4 regions of the Paenibacillus sp. FSL H7-0357 genome follow, and region 1 is predicted to be linked to each of the others. Evidence: predicted binding sites of a transcription regulator. Region 1 holds the regulator's gene; each other region holds the start of a gene.
The links. Region 1 encodes Rex, which represses fermentation and respiration genes when NADH is low (regulators of the CRP and FNR family bind a similar motif). Its sites were predicted from a motif close to TTGTGAAATATTTCACAA; they were not measured.
Positions count from the first base shown of each region.

Region 2: the regulator Rex is predicted to act here: its motif matches at 2,172-2,189, upstream of H70357_RS33805 (cytochrome ubiquinol oxidase subunit I).
Region 3: the regulator Rex is predicted to act here: its motif matches at 2,897-2,914, upstream of qoxA (cytochrome aa3 quinol oxidase subunit II).
Region 4: the regulator Rex is predicted to act here: its motif matches at 1,282-1,299, upstream of adhE (bifunctional acetaldehyde-CoA/alcohol dehydrogenase).

Region 1 is NZ_CP009241.1:5,152,655-5,156,910, reverse strand. Features, by position in the region: gene dinG (ATP-dependent DNA helicase DinG) at 1-1,852, shown strand, start outside; gene H70357_RS22600 (redox-sensing transcriptional repressor Rex) at 1,942-2,634, shown strand; gene H70357_RS22595 (amidohydrolase) at 2,621-3,922, shown strand; gene H70357_RS22590 (cell wall elongation regulator TseB-like domain-containing protein) at 3,984-4,256, shown strand, end outside.
Region 2 is NZ_CP009241.1:7,648,922-7,653,177, forward strand. Features, by position in the region: gene cydB (cytochrome d ubiquinol oxidase subunit II) at 1-667, opposite strand, end outside; gene H70357_RS33805 (cytochrome ubiquinol oxidase subunit I) at 654-2,057, opposite strand; gene H70357_RS33810 (cold-shock protein) at 2,282-2,512, opposite strand; gene H70357_RS33815 (cold-shock protein) at 2,715-2,915, opposite strand; gene H70357_RS33820 (S1C family serine protease) at 3,304-4,256, opposite strand, start outside.
Region 3 is NZ_CP009241.1:1,099,659-1,103,914, forward strand. Features, by position in the region: gene qoxB (cytochrome aa3 quinol oxidase subunit I) at 1-1,591, opposite strand, end outside; gene qoxA (cytochrome aa3 quinol oxidase subunit II) at 1,635-2,651, opposite strand; gene H70357_RS04885 (polysaccharide deacetylase family protein) at 3,157-4,256, shown strand, end outside.
Region 4 is NZ_CP009241.1:5,484,120-5,488,375, reverse strand. Features, by position in the region: gene H70357_RS24275 (ABC transporter substrate-binding protein) at 1-932, shown strand, start outside; gene adhE (bifunctional acetaldehyde-CoA/alcohol dehydrogenase) at 1,375-3,996, shown strand.

The sequences.
Region 1 (4,256 bases):
TGTGCCTTTCCCGTTTAAGGCTGCGATATTCAAGGGGAGAGGGCACTATTTGTGTCTGCGCAAGTTTGAACATAAAATAAATAAAAAGGACTTCGTAAGTCCCCGGGAAGAAGCACTTACGGCAGCGCAAATGATCGTATGGCTGACCCAGACGGAATCGGGTGACGATGAGGAGCTGAATTTGAGCGGTCGCGGCGGGGATTTCTGGGAGACGGTAGCCAGTGATACCGATTCCTGTCTGGGCCGTTCCTGTCCGTGGTTCCGCAAATGCTACTACCACCGGGCCAAACATGAAGCAGGGATTGCCGATGTGGTCATTACCAATCACTCCAAGCTGTTCGCAGACGTCAAGGCCGGGCACCAGCTGCTTCCGGCTTATGAGCATCTTGTCATTGACGAGGCCCATCATTTGGAGGATGTGGCCGGCAAGCATTTGGGCATGCAAATGAAGTATTTCACGGTAGCTCATACGCTTACAAGGCTGTATAAAGACAGCCGCAGCGGCCAGCTGCCGGCACTGCGCCAGACTCTGCAGTCCTCGGGCAGTGAGCAGGCTTCGGAGTGGAGCGGCGTAATCGATAAAATCTATCCCGACCTGCTTACTGTAAAGGAAACTTGGGATACACTGAGCGACAAGCTGTTCGGCCTATTGCCCGAACGCAGCGATGCAGCGGCAGGTGAAGCCGGCCAGCTGGTCACACGCCTGCTTCCCGGCAGCAAGCCCAAAGATTGGGAAGAGCTGGCGGCGCTGGAGAATACGCTGCACTTAGCCTTGAGCGACATCATCCGCAGAGGTGACAAAATGCTTAGCGAGATGCGCGATACAGAGAGTCAGTCGTCTTCGGACAGCCTGGTGACCGATATCGGAGGCTTGTTCAAGGATTTGGCATCCATCCGGGAACAAATCCGCTTCTTTATGGGTCTCAGTGACGATAATATCGTGTACTGGATGGAAGGGAGCGGCAACTACCGGGGCAAGTCGCTTCAGCTCTACGCCGTGCCTGTCGATGTAAGCAGCCAGCTCAAGGATCTGTTCTTCGACAAGAAGAAGAGCATTGTGCTGACCTCGGCCACGTTATCGGTCGACAAGTCCTTTCAGTTCATGATTGACAACCTTGGTCTTTCTGAAGCCTCTGAACAAGGGCGTCTCATGACAGCACTGCTGCCTTCACCGTTCAAGTACCGTGAACAGGCGCTGCTTGTCATCCCGCGCGATTTCCCCAGTGTTAAGGGCAGCGTAGGCGATGCGCGTTTTGTAGACAAGCTGGTGCATTCGCTGGCTGAAGCGGCGGCGGCGACCAAGGGGCGGATGCTGGTGCTGTTCACCTCCTACAAAATGCTGCGCCAGGTTTATGATCCGCTGAAAGAGGCCTTGGCTTCCCAGGACATTACGGTTCTGGGCCAGGGTGTGGAAGGAGGCAGCCGCAGCAAGCTGATCCGGCGTTTTCAGGACAGCTCTGCATCGGTATTGCTTGGAACGAGCAGTTTCTGGGAAGGAGTCGACATCCCTGGCGAGGCGCTGACCTGTCTTGCGATTGTAAGGCTGCCGTTTCAGCCGCCGAATCATCCGCTGGCCGAGGCAAAGGCGGAGCTTCTGCAGGCCCAGAAGAAGAATCCTTTTATGAAAATGTCTGTTCCACAGGCAGTGATCCGGTTCAAACAGGGTTTTGGACGATTGGTTCGCACAGCGCAGGACCGGGGAATTGTTATTGTATATGATACCAGGGTCATCGAAGCTTATTACGGGAAGTACTTCCTGTATTCACTCCCTGGTCCGAAGATGGAGCACATGCTTACCGATCAGATGGTTCCGCGGATAGCGGAATGGCTTGAAGAGGGCGGCGTTTCCTAATCTGTCATCGTTTATAAATTTTTTTCATCTCTTTGTACCATAGGCTGTGTCCCGTTCGCGGAGCGGGCACTGCACGTGGTTGTCATACGATATCGCGTCAGTGCAATTCTAAATTAGGAGGAGAAAACATGAAATCGGATAAAATATCGGAGGCCGTCGTTCGCAGACTCCCAGTGTACCTGCGTTTCCTGAACGATCTCCAAAAGCGTGAAATCTCAACCGTTTCTTCTCAGGAACTCGGGCAGAAGCTGGACCTTAATCCGGCGCAGATTCGTAAGGATCTGGCCTATTTTGGTGATTTCGGCAGAAAAGGCATTGGATATGACGTGTCTTATCTCATCGAAAAGATCCGTCATATTCTGAAGCTGGATCAACAAATCAATGTGGCTCTGGTAGGTGCCGGTAACCTCGGTCATGCCTTGTCCAATTACAATGCTTATCTGAAGGACACTATGAAAATCACTGCTGTATTTGATTCTTACGCTCCCAAGATTGGACAAAAGATCAACTCTCTTACGGTTCAGCCGATGGAGGAGCTGGGTCAGACCATCCGTGATCAGGGAATCCGGATCGGGATCATCACTGTACCGGACAGCGAAGCACAGAATGTGGCTGATATTCTGGTAGAATCGGGCATTGAGGCGATCCTGAATTTTGCACCGGTCATTCTGAAGACACCTTCAACCATCCGGATTCATGCTGCTGACTTTACGACTGACCTGCAAAGTCTGGCGTATTATTTACATGATGGAAAGGAAGGAATTACAGATGAGCAGCAATAAGATGATAATTGCAAACGGACGTTTTCTGGTTCCCGGAAGCGAGAAGCCGGTCCTGAGCGGTTATATGACTATAGAAAATGATTTGATCACATACATAGGGGAAGAGAAGCCCGTTATTGAAGAAGGCACAGTGACGCTCGACGGCAGCCGGCTGCTGTTCATGCCGGGTCTGGTCAATACCCATGGCCATGCTGCGATGTCGCTGCTGCGCGGCTACGGGGATGATATGGTCCTTCAAGCCTGGCTGCAGGAGAAAATGTGGCCGATGGAGGAGAAGTTTACCGGAGATGATGTCTACTGGGGTACTTCCTTATCCGTTTTGGAGATGCTGAAAGGCGGCACAACCACCTTTTTGGATATGTATGATCACATGGACCGGGTGGCCGAGGTGGTCGAACACTCCGGCATCCGTGCGGTGCTGATGCGCGGTGTTATTGGTCTATGTCCTGAAGAAGTGCAGAATCAGAAGCTTGCGGAAGCTGTTGCGTTCGCCCGCAACTGGCACGGCAAGGCTGACGGCAGAATTACCACCATGATTTCACCGCATGCCCCGTATACTTGTCCTCCGGACTTTTTCATGCGGTTTGTGCAGGCGGCACATGACCTGGACCTGCCGATGCATACGCATATGTCAGAAACGCTGCGTGAAGTGGAGCAGAATGCCGCTGATTACGGCCTGCGTCCTGTAGCGCACCTGGAGAAGCTGGGCATGTTCACCCGCCCGTCCTTAATCGCCCATGGTGTCCACCTGAACGATGAGGAGATCGAAATTCTCGCCCGCCACAAGGTGGGTGTATCCCATAACCCGGGAAGTAACCTGAAGCTTGCCAGCGGGGTTGCACGGGTGCCTGAGCTGCTGAGAGCGGGAGTCAAAGTTTCGCTCGGTACGGACGGGGCGGCAAGCAATAATAATCTCGATATGTTCGAGGAAATGCGGCTTGCAGCATTGATCCATAAGGGAGTAAGCGGTGATCCTACCGCAGTTCCGGCACCGGAAGCGCTGCTGATGGCCACGCAATACGGGGCGGAGTCAATCTTCCTGAACCAGGCGGGCCGCCTTGCAGCCGGGATGAAGGCTGACTTTATTGCAATTGATATTGACCAGCCTCATCTACTGCCGCATAGCGACTTGCTCTCCCACGCCGTGTATTCGGCTAGTGCCAAGGATGTCGAGCATGTCTGGGTGAACGGCAAGCAGGTTGTGAAGCATGGTCAGTGCCTGACAGTGGACGAGGAAGAAATCCGCCGCAAGGCGCAAGAAACTTTTGAAGGGCTGCTGAAGCGTTAATTCGACTGCCGCCGCAGTTGGTTTTATGACGTTTCATATATTAAGGAAAGGAAGCTGCATTTTGAGGAAAAGGAAAAAATGGCTTCTGCTGGGGATCGCTCTGTTTCTGCTCATTTTGTTCGGTCTAAGCCAATTTTATGCCTATATCATGAAGGACCAATGGAATGAACGCAGCGCGGCCAAAGAAGTTGCCAAGACCCGGGCGGGACTTACTGAGGTGTCCAAGGCGCAGAAATCGGTATGGGACGAAAATTCGGTGTACTGGGTGCTGACCGGGAAAAATAAAGCCGGTACGGATCTGATGGTGTGGGTACGGTTCACCGTGGACGGCAAG
Region 2 (4,256 bases), 2.5 Mb from region 1:
CAAACACATCTGTCATATAGTAAGTCATAATTACAAAAGCAACCAGCAGCGCAGCCAGCGGGAACAATAACTTCTGCGCCAGCTTGCGCGCACGAACCTGCAGATCGCCAACCGTACGGAGCGTAGTGAACATCAAACCATGCACCAGGCAAAGCAGCACTACAGTAATCCCTGCGACTACGGTATACACATTCACGATGTCGAAGAATCCGGCATACATCTGCATGTCACCGTCAATCGGCAACCCCTTGATGAAGCTCGCGAACACTACTGCCAGCAGGAACGGCGGAAGGAAGCTGCCGAAGAAGATGCAGGCGTCCCAGGTTCTTTTCCAGGCCAGTGAATCGCGTTTGCCTCTGAATTCAAAGGCGACACCGCGGGCAATCAGCGCCAGCAGGGCAAAGACAAACGGGATATAGAATCCGCTGAACAGCGTTGCGTACCAGTTGGGGAAAGCAGCGAACATCGCGCCCGCACCCGTCAGCAGCCATACCTCATTCGCATCCCAGAACGGCCCGATCGAGTTGATTAGCACCCGGCGTTCCGTATCATTCTTGGCCAGGAACTGCGTTTCCATTCCTACGCCGAAGTCGAAGCCTTCCAGGAAGAAAAATCCGATAAATAATACCGCAATCAGCACAAACCACAATTCATTAAGAGAAAGCATGCGATCCCTCCTTACTATATGGATCATGCGACTCACCGTGATCGTTATCCATGGCATAAGGGCCTTTTTTGATAACTTTGATGAACAATCCGATCAGTACCGCTCCCAGAATAGCGTAGATCGCCGTAAAGGAGATCACCGAGAACAGCACCTGTCCAGCCGATATATTAGGAGACACACTGTCTTCTGTCGTCATTAATCCGAATACCGTCCAAGGCTGACGTCCGATCTCTGTCATGATCCAGCCTGCAGTATTGGCAATTGGCGGAAGCAGCAGCCCCCAGAACATGAACCGCATAAACCAGGTGTTCGGACGTTCCATCTTTTTGCGCCACATCAGATACATCGCATACATGCCGAGCACAATCATCAGCGTGCCTGCGACCACCATGATCCGGAAGCTCCAGAAAGTCGTACGAACAGGCGGGATATAATCCCCCGGGCCGTACTTTTGTTCATATTCCGCCTGCAGCGTGTTCATCCCTTTAACTTCACCGGAGAACTTACTGTAGGACAAGAAACTCAGCATATAAGGAATCTTGATTTCCCCGGAGTTTGATTTATTGTCAGGATCGATAAAAGCACTGGCTGTCCAAGCCGCAGGGTCACCACTGTCCTCCCAAAGGGCTTCCGTAGCTGCCATCTTCATCGGCTGTGTCTCTACCAGATACTGCGCTTGGGCATGACCTGCAACGGCTACCCCCATGGAGGAGACAATGCCGACAATCGCCGCAATTTCGAACGATTTTCTAAAGAAAGGCACATCCTGCTTCTTGAGCATTTTATAGGCACTGATACCCGTTACCAGAAATGCCCCTGTAGCGTAAGCCGCGAGCACCGTATGCGGGAATTCCACCAGCAATTGTCCGTTTGTAATCAAAGCCAGGAAATCATTCATTTCGGCCCGGCCATTATTCATCGCAAAACCAACAGGGTGCTGCATAAAAGAATTGGCTGCGAGAATCCAGAATGCCGATAACATCGTTCCCAGCGCTACCATCCAGATGGACAGTAAATGAATCTTCTTGGAGACTTTGTCCCAGCCAAAAATCCATAAGCCGATAAAAGTAGACTCCAGGAAAAACGCCAGCAGCGCTTCAATCGCAAGTGGAGCCCCAAATACATCCCCGACAAAGCGGGAATAATCGGACCAGTTCATTCCGAACTGGAATTCCTGCAATATCCCTGTTACTACCCCTACTGCGAAGTTAATGAGAAATAGCTTTCCCCAAAACTGCGCCATTCTTTTGTACTCATCGTTGCCTTTTCGGACATACATCGTCTCCATGATCGCGATCAAGAGTGCAAGTCCAATAGATACCGGTACAAAGAAGTAATGAAAGATCGTCGTCGACGCAAATTGTATACGCGACAGCATAACTGTATCCATGTTTCTTCCCCTTTCTTCTCCCCATTCGTTATGTCTATTCTGTCAAAAATTTAAGGCTTAAAGTGTGATAATTATCACATTATACACCCGGATTCGGCCTAAAAAACAATAAATTTGTGACAAATATCACAATATTACGTTCGGAAAGCAAAAAAAATAAGACGGTTTTACCGTCTTGGATTTGTTCGTCGTTCTATAGAAAGCTTGACTCATAAAGGCATTGGTTAGGTAATCGAAATACCCTTCTTCAGCGATTTGAGATCGCCATTAGAATTAAGCAATTGCGGCAGCATCTTCATGCTGCGAACCATTGGGGCATGACAGAGACGGCAAGAAGGCGCATGTTCAAATGCGAAATTATCCCTCATCCATCCGTTGCATCCATCATTGGTACAGGCCCAAATTGCGGTATTTTCTTCCGGTACTTCCTCTAAAGGCTTCTTCCGGTAGTTCATTGCCGTTCCTCCCTTCCTTTATGTTACAAGTTGAGAAACAAGTAAAAAAGCATCCAATTATATTCTTTCTAAGATGCTTACAAATCCTTCATTTGCAGTTGCTCTACTTCAAGATCATGTTGTGGTTTCATGATGATATAGCAGTTGATCTTATAAAAAAAGACCGTCCCAACTTGCAAAAGCGGGGACGGTGCTTCTATTATTACAGTTTTACAACGTTTTCGGCTTGTGGTCCGCGGTTGCCTTGAACAACGTTGAATTCAACGCGTTGGCCTTCGTCCAAAGTTTTGAAGCCGTCGCCAGTGATTGCGCTGAAGTGAACGAATACGTCGCTTCCGCCTTCAACTTCGATGAAACCGAATCCTTTTTCTGCGTTGAACCATTTAACTGTACCTGTTTGCATGTGTGTTACCTCCACAAATTTAAATTAATATGTTCTTTTTATCTTCAAACAAAGAAAAAATTCACACATTGAAAAAGGTTGTATTTGCATTGACAGCCCTTTTCAATACGAGAATTAGGTATCAAATGTATGATTAATCTCATGTTACCACACCGGAGTTACAAAGGCAAGCCAACATCCGAATATATCCGTATTTCCCCTTATAAGGTGTTGTTCCCAATGTAAGGGCTACCAGTCTTTATAAAAAGGGGGATTTGCATCCATATTAAGTAATATACCCAGATGATTTGACTTCGAAACGGATGCCGTCCTTAATTTTATAATAAGGACGGCTGGGCCGTCTCGCTTATCTTGACTGCCACATTATTATATACGGCTGACGCCGCTTTTATTCCTTTTGTTTTTCAAGAAGTTTCACTGTCACCTGTTTTACCTCTCCGTTGCGGTAATAAGTAATCTTCAGATCATCTCCGATTTTGGTGTGATCATACAGATACTTGCGCAGCGAAAGGGTCGATGTGATCGGTTCATTGTCAAACTTGGTAATCACATCATTGAACTGCAGTCCTGCATCCTTGGCCGGCCCTACCGCATCCAGCACAACTACTCCGTCTTTAACGGTCGTTGGCAGATTAAGCTCCTTGCGCTGATCTTCTGCGAGCGGCACATAAGGGTTATTCAAATCTACGGAATACACTCCCAGATAAGAGCGGGCAATCTTCCCGTTAGCCTCAAGCTCACCCGCCGTTTCCATAACATGATTGGCCGGGATGGCAAAACCAAGTCCCTCCACGCCTGTATCGGAAATCTTCATTGTATTAATACCAATCACCTTGCCGTTCAGATCGACCAGCGCGCCTCCGCTATTGCCCTCGTTAATTGCAGCATCCGTCTGAATGACTTCTTGTTCCCAGTCATAGACACCGTCCTGGTTCAGTGATACGGGAATGGTCCGTTCTGTGTAGCTGACAATCCCCGAGGTCAAGCTATCGCCGAGTCCCAGCGGATTGCCGATAGCAATGACCGTCTCCCCAAACCGCAGCTTGGAGGAATCACCAATCTGGGCTACTGTGGTAATGCCTTTAGCATCAATGGAGAGCACCGCGATATCACTTACTTTATCCGTACCCACAAGTGTTGCCTTGCGTGTCTCACCATCTACCGTAACCACTTCCAGCTTGCCGAAGCCCTCGATCACATGATTATTGGTAATAATAAAGGCCTTGTTATCGTCCTTCTTATAGATCACTCCCGAGCCAAGTGCCGACTCGTCGAGAATGTTAAGTTCCTTGTTATCTTCTTTATGATTAATTATGCTCACAACGGCCGGTCGGACAAGAG
Region 3 (4,256 bases), 3.6 Mb from region 1:
TACGGCCATCCCATGGATCGCTTGTTGTGTCTCTTGGCATGTAGCGTGTGCTCCAGTAGATGTTGTAGACCAGAATAACAAATCCGATCGCCAGGCCGACAGCACCGGCGAAGGAGAGCATATTCAGCGGACCAAAGCCGGTCTCTTCTGAGTAGGTATACATCCGACGGGTCATACCCATAAGTCCCAGGAAGAACAGTGGGAAGAAGGTGACATTGAAGGATATTATAATCCACCAGAAGGCATGCTTGCCCAGACGTTCATTCAGGCGGAAGCCGAATACTTTAGGGAACCAGTAATGGAACCCGGCGATAACGGCGAACACGGCGCCCGGAATCAGCACGTAGTGGAAATGCGCAACCAGGAACATCGTATTATGATACTGGTAATCGGCACTGGCCATCGCCAGCATAACGCCGGTAACCCCGCCGATGGTGAAGATCGGGATAAAAGCCAATGTGTACAGCATCGGGGTCGTAAAGGTTATTCGCCCTTTTCGGAGGGTGAACAGCCAGTTGAATATCTTAACCCCGGTAGGCACAGCTATCGCCATAGTTGTTATGGAGAAGAAGCTGTTGACCATAACCCCTTGGCCCATGGTATAGAAATGGTGAGCCCATACCAGGAAGGACAGCAGGGAGATAAGCAGCATACTGACGACCATGGAAGTGTAGCCGTACAGATTCTTTTTGGAGAAGGTGGCGATAATTTCGCTGTAAATACCGAATGCCGGCAAAATAACGATATATACCTCCGGATGTCCCCACACCCAGAACAGGTTGGCCCAGAGCATATCCATCCCGCCGTTAGCCATCGTGAAGAATTGAGAGCCAAACAGCCGGTCGAACATCATCAGGGCAAGTGCCACAGTCAGCACAGGGAAGGCAAATACGATAATAATGTTCGTAATCAGTACGGACCAGGTGAACATTGGCATCTTCATCAGCGTCATGCCTGGTGCACGCATTTTAAGAATCGTCACGATGAAGTTAACGCCTGTGATCAGTGTCCCGATACCGGAAATCTGCAGCGCCAGGGAGTAATAGTTATTACCGACCGTAGGGCTGAATTCCAGACTCGCTAGCGGGAAGTAAGCCGACCATCCGGCATCCGGCGAGCCGCCGATTACGAACGAAATGTTAAGCAGCATAGCTCCCATGAAGAAGAGCCAGAAGCTGACCGCGTTCAGCCGCGGAAAGGCCACATCTCGTGCGCCGATCTGCAGTGGGATAATCACGTTCATTAAACCGATGATAAACGGCATGGCCATGAACAGAATCATGATCAGACCATGGGTGGTAAAGACCTCGTTATAATGCTGGGCATCGAGGAATTTCATTTCCGGCGCTGCCGTTTGCAGACGCATCATCATGGCGTCAACACCGCCGCGGAACAGCATAAGCAGTGCGGCCAGGATATACATAACCCCGATCTTCTTATGGTCTACAGTTGTAAGCCATTCGCGCCAGAGGTATCCCCATTTCTTGAAATAGGTAAGCCCAACGAGAATCCCGATGGTCGCAAGAGCGATACTGATCATTGCTCCGTATATCAGGGGTTCGCCGTGAACCTTAAATTTGTCTAAATCCATTAGGGTAGCTCCTTTCAGGTTGTTACATTAAACTGTGAACGAGTTAGTGGCCCTCGTGTGTGTGTTCTTCTACAGGTGAGCTTGGAAGCGGCTCATTCACCTCAGGGTTGGGCTCGCTGTCAAATTCGGTCTGGCTGGATGGTTCAGGAGAAGGGTGGATGTCCTTGTTATCCTGATGATCCATATTTCCGTTATCTATATCCATTTCCGTACCATCGCCGCTCATATGCTCGCTATGGTCTCCCGGCGGCGGGCTGAACTCCAAATGGGTGGAGGAATAGGTTTTGCGTCCAAGATGTTCGGCAGCCAGCAGGCCTTTGAATTCATCCTCCGTAAGCTTAGGCGCGGTATCCTTAACCTCTTTGACCCATTCGGCATATTCCTTGTCGCTCATCACAAGCGCCTCGAATTCCATGTGGGCGAAGCCTTTACCGCTGAAGTTCGAGTTCTTGCCGATAAATGAACCTGCGGTGTCGGCGGAGAGATTAAGTTTTGTAAGCATGTCGCTCATCGCATACTTCTGTCCGGCAAGCTGTGGAATCCAGAAGCTGGTGATGGTGCCGAAAGAGTACAGTCTGAACTCTACCGCACGGTGAATCGGGAAATTGACGTAGTTTACGGTTTCAATTCCCTCCTCAGGATAGCTGAAATGCCATTTCCAGTTGGAAGAAGAGGCGTAAATAACCAAAGGCTTCTGGTCCTTGTATTCCTTCGCGACATTCTCAACCGCATGGGTTGATTTTACAGTCACTACTGACAAAAAGGTTACGATGATAATCGGGATAATAATCCAGATGGCTTCGAGAACCTTGTTGCCCTCCTCATGTTCTGGAATGTAACCTTCGTTGCTTTTCTTCGCCCGGTATTTCACCAGTACGAATATATATAAGATGTAGACAACTGCCAGGACCCCGATCATCACCAGAATGGACAGGATGATGGTGTCAGATAAAGTGCGTGCGGCCGGACCCTTCGGATTCAGAACGGTGAGCGAACTGCATCCCGGCAGAAGAAGGATTAGGCTGAGGAACAAAGCGTATAACGGACCCTTTTTTTTCATATAGAACTCCTTCCTTCAATACTTCTTTTCATTGCCGTTCATTAGCCAATAAACATTAACCTGTATCTATAGTAAGAACTACTTACCCATAATGCAAAATACATATTTTAACAATAAAGACACATAAGACCTTAATAATGGCGAACAAGTTAAATATGTGTGATCGAATTGTTACAAATGTCGTAAGGTATGACAAAGATCACTGTAGTGGTGCGGTTTAAGGTAATTTTAAGGTTGTTCAAATTTTGTTCACTTTTTCACAAATGTTACTAATTTCGTCACAATTAATTTTAGCAATAAAGCCTGATTTTAACCGCTTTTTGCGGCCGCGACAGCTTTCGACGATTATTGCGATTTTTTGATAAATATTAAGAATATGTCTTTTGTCACTGTGAAAAAGTAACAAGATATTCTTTGGGCGGTTACAATCTCTCAAATTCAAATCTATCTATGTGTGATAAAGTATAGATAAATATACATAGATAGGAGATTACTGCTTGTGCGAATGAAAAAAACAATGCTGTTATTCATGTCTTTATTCTTATGTTTCGGTATTCTACAGAACACGGCAATCGCAGCCGGAACGAATGCCTCATTACGTCTTGGTGTGAACGACACACTGACAGAAATAGAAGCTGTTTCTGTAAAAGGTAACTATTATGTTCCAGTACGCGCTTTGGCGCAGAAGCTGAAGTGGAACATTTCCATGCTTCAGGACGGGGTTCAGATCGCCGGAGGCGGTAAATCCCTTTTACTGCTCAAAAATGACGGAGGCGCCAAACTCCAGAATGATACCATTGTTCCAATAAGTACCTTTGTGCAGAATGGATCGCTGATGGTTCCACTGCGGATAAGTACTTATCTTGGGTATATGATAACCTTTGAGCCGGATAAATATTTACTAAGAGTGCGGGATACATCGGCGGCTTTGGATGATGCGGCGTTCGTAAGCCAATTCAAGAGCGAATTAAAGCCGATTGTCAGCGCAAAGCCGGCTCCGGAGACAACCCCGGTCAAGCAAGGGAGGATAGTGTATCTTACCTTTGACGACGGACCGTCGGCAACGACTTCGCAACTGCTGGATATTCTGGGCAAAAATGAGGTAAAGGCGACCTTTTTTATGCTTGGACCCAATATGAACCGGTATCCGTCGGCAGTGAAACGAATTGAAGAGGAAAGCCACGGACTCGCACTCCACGGCATGACTCACCGCAAAGAGAAGTTTTATGCTTCTCCGGGTGCAGCACTTGCCGAAATGTCAGCTGATAATGCAGTACTGAAGAAGATCACCGGCTCCAGCACAACACTGATCCGTCCGCCGTACGGAAGTAAACCGTATTTCACCAAATCCTTCAGGGACAGAGTGCTGAGCCAGGGTTTCCATCTGTGGGATTGGAATGTGGACTCAAACGACTGGAAATACAAGGAGAACAGCGCCAGGATCTATAATACGGTTATGGAACAGGTCCATAAACTGCAAAAGTCCAACAGCAATCCTGTTATCCTGATGCATGACCAGAAAGCTACACTGAAAGTGCTGCCGGACGTACTCAAAACACTGAAGAAGGAAGGCTATACCTTTGAGATTATTACGAAGGATATGGA
Region 4 (4,256 bases), 330 kb from region 1:
TTACCACGACAATGATCAATAAAAAAATGCTGGATGACAAAGGTGTAGCGGTGCCTGCAATGGATTGGACCTGGGATGATATGCTGAATACAGCCAAAGGTGTAGCAGATGCCAAAAAAGGAATTTCCGGTATCGCACCTATGGGTAAAGGCAATGAAGCAGGCTGGAACTGGACCAACTTCCTGTTCGAAGCGGGTGGGGAAATTCAAAAAGTTGAAGGAGGCAAGGTCGTTGCAACCTTCAACTCTGATGCCGGTGTGAAAGCGCTGGACTTCTACAAGAAGCTGAGATGGGAAGCGGAAGCAATTCCTCAGGATTGGGCACTTGGCTGGGGTGATGCTGTAGGTGCATTCCAACAAGGACGTACGGCCATGGTAATGGCGGGTTCCGACGGAGTTATTGAGCAAGCGCTGAATCAAGGCGGATTGAAGCCTGCAGATGTGCTGACCTATCCGATGCCTGCTTTTGAAAAAGGCGGCAAGCATACCGGAGTACTTGGCGGAGACTATCTGGTCATCAATCCTAACGCTACAAAAGACGAGCAGGAGATGGCGTTCCGTTACATTACCTTTGATTATTTCTCCGATAAAGGTCTCGATGCGCTCGACGCTATTCTGCAGCAGCGTAAAGCGGACGGCAAATACTTCATCCCGCCGCTTCTGGACTACTATGCTGCAGATTCCGAGTTCGGCAAGAAGACCAAAGCGGTATATGACAAGTATTCCGATATCGTGTACCAATATAACCCGGATATTATGGCCCTCTTGGACGGCAAACCGGAAGCACAGTACAATACTCAAGATTACTATGCAACCCTGTCCAATGTGATTCAGGAGCTGTTCTCCAAAAAAGGAACCGACTCCAAAGCACAGTTAGATGCTGCTGCCAAAACTGTGCAGGAGAAATTCTTTGATACTATTAAAGTAGAGTAGGAAGTTTATAAAATGGTAGTTTTTATAAATGAATTGTAAAAAGCGGAAGAGGCAGGGGACGTTGTTCCCCTGTCTTTTTGCTGTAAATAGTTCTCCAAAGGTTAGGTGAGGGAAGAGGCGATCAAGGATAAGGCGGGAGGAATAAGATAAAGAAATATGATGTAATTACCAATAAATAGAAAAATAATGCTTTGTGGAGCCCTGTAACAGGTTCATACGGTTAGAGTCCTTATTTTGCTGTTCGCAGATTGGACAAATATAAGCGAATTTTACCATATAAAATGGAAATAATACCTGAATATGATTAAATGAAAGCGCTTTGAAAACAAATCAAAAAAAACTTTATACTTTGTGAAAGATTTCACTTTAAATGTTGAAGAGGATGTGATAAGATAAATGTGTAGAGAAAAACAACCTAAAAATTGACAGGAGGACGAGGGAGATGGCAGTTAAAAACGAAGTCGCCGCCCAAGTGAAACAAACCACCGCTGAAGAGTATATTCAGATTTTGGTGGATAAAGCAAAGAAAGCTCAAGAAGCGTATATGGCGCTGGATCAAGAGCAAGTTAACACAATCGTTCATGCAATGGCATTGGCTGGGCTCGACAAGCATATGTACCTGGCAAAATTGGCTGTAGAAGAAACAGGACGCGGTGTATACGAAGACAAAATTACGAAGAACATCTTCTCAACTGAATATATCTGGCACGGAATTAAATACGACAAAACAGTAGGCGTCGTTGAAGATAATAAATATGATAGCTTCCAAAAAATTGCCGAGCCGGTCGGAATCGTAATGGGTATCACACCGGTAACCAACCCAACATCAACCACGATGTTTAAAGCACTGATTGCCGCTAAGACACGTAATCCTATTATATTCGGTTTCCATCCATCAGCGCAAGAGTGTAGTGCCGCAGCAGCAAAAATTCTTCATGATGCAGCTGTGAAAGCAGGCGCTCCTGAGAACTGTATCCAATGGATTGAGCTTCCGACAATGGACAAAACAAACGCATTGATGAACAATCCGGACGTCGCTCTTATCCTGGCAACAGGCGGATCTGCAATGGTTAAAGCGGCATACAGCTGTGGTAAACCGGCTCTCGGCGTAGGCCCTGGTAACGTACCTGCCTTCATTGAGAAAAGTGCTGATATCGACCAAGCGGTTACTGACATTATTCTTTCCAAGACTTTTGACAATGGTATGATTTGCGCTTCCGAGCAGGCTGTTATTATTGAAGAAGCAATTTTTGACCAAGTGAAAAAGAAAATGATCGCAAATGGCTGCTACTTTGTGAATAAAGAAGAAGCTGCTAAGCTGACCAACGGCGCAATGAATGTAGAAAAATGTGCGGTTAACCCGGCAATCGTAGGTCAATCCGCTGTGAAGATCGCTGAAATGTGCGGTATCCAGGTTCCTGCCGGAACGAAGATTCTGGTAGCTGAACTCGAAGGCGTAGGCACCAAGTACCCGCTGTCCGCTGAGAAACTTAGCCCGGTTCTGGCTTGCTACAAGGTTAAGAACGCTGACCAAGGGATTGAACGCGCAGCTCAAGTCGTTGAATTCGGCGGCATGGGACACAGCTCGGCTATCCATTCCAACAATGAAGAAGTTATCATGAAGTTCTCGAACCGTCTGCAAACTGGACGTATTCTTGTTAACTCGCCTTCAACACATGGCGCCATCGGCGACATTTACAATACTAATATCGCTTCGCTGACTCTGGGCTGCGGATCTTATGGACGCAACTCGGTATCGCAAAACGTAACTGCCATCAATCTGATCAATGTGAAAAGGGTGAACCGTCGTACCGTGAATATGCAATGGTTTAAGGTGCCTGATAAGATTTATTTCGAAAAGGGAGCCACTCAATACCTGGCCAAAATGCCTGATATTACCCGCGTAGCAATTATCACTGACCCTATGATGGTTAAACTGGGTTATGTAGAAAGAGTAGAGCACTACCTGCGTCAACGCCAGACCCCTGTAGCGATCGAAGTGTTCTCGGAAGTTGAACCGGATCCATCGACAACTACCGTGGAAAAAGGTACAGCTATGATGAACAGATTCCAACCGGACTGCATCATCGCACTCGGCGGCGGTTCCCCAATGGATGCTGCAAAAGGAATGTGGCTGTTCTATGAACACCCGGATGCTGACTTTAACGGTTTGAAACAAAAGTTCATGGATATCCGCAAACGGGTATACAAATTCCCTAAGCTCGGCAACAAAGCGAAATTTGTAGCTATTCCAACAACATCGGGTACAGGTTCGGAAGTAACCTCGTTCGCGGTTATTACTGACAAAACTACTGCAAATAATACTAAATATCCGCTTGCAGACTATGAGCTGACTCCGGATGTAGCGATCATCGACCCTGAGTTTGTATATAGCTTGCCTAAGACTGCTGTTGCTGATACAGGTATGGACGTATTGACACATGCGATTGAAGCTTATGTTTCCGTTATGGCAAGTGACTACACCGATGGTCTGGCTATCAAAGCTATCCAGCTGGTATTCCAATACCTGGAGAAGTCCGCACTTGAAGGCGACAAACTTGCCCGCGAAAAAATGCACAACGCATCGACGCTGGCTGGTATGGCATTTGCCAATGCATTCCTGGGCATCAACCACAGCTTGGCGCACAAATGGGGCGGTCAATACCACACGGCTCATGGACGTACCAATGCCATCCTGATGCCGCACGTTATCCGTTACAATGCCAAGAAACCAACGAAGTTTGCTTCGTTCCCTAAATATTCGCACTTTGTAGCTGACGAACGTTATGCTGAAATCGCCCGTATTCTGGGATTGCCTGCACGCACTACCGAAGAAGGCGTAACCAGCCTGATCAATGCAATCCGCGACATGAACAAAAAATTGGGCATTGAAGAGTCGTTCCAACAACTCGGCTTTGATCCTAAGGATTTCGAATCCCGCGTAGACTATCTGGCTGACCGTGCATTTGAAGACCAATGTACTACTGCCAACCCTAAACTGCCGCTGGTTACTGAACTTGCTGATGTATACCGCAACGCATTCTACGGAAGATTCGACAACTAATTGGTGATTGCTTAGCAAAGGATAAGGTTATAGGTTAATATGGAAGGGGATGGTAGTGACAAATATCACCGGAAAGGTGATATTTGTCACAGTCCTTTTTCAGAAAATAAACTAAAATGTTTATATAAAGAACGGTCCCAGTTATGAAGACGCGATTGTGAATTTAATTACAACCATATCTTTGGGATCACGAGACACGGGATTAACCTTCAAGCCCGCGATCTCTACAAATATAATAAATATAAATGGAGGGATTTAGC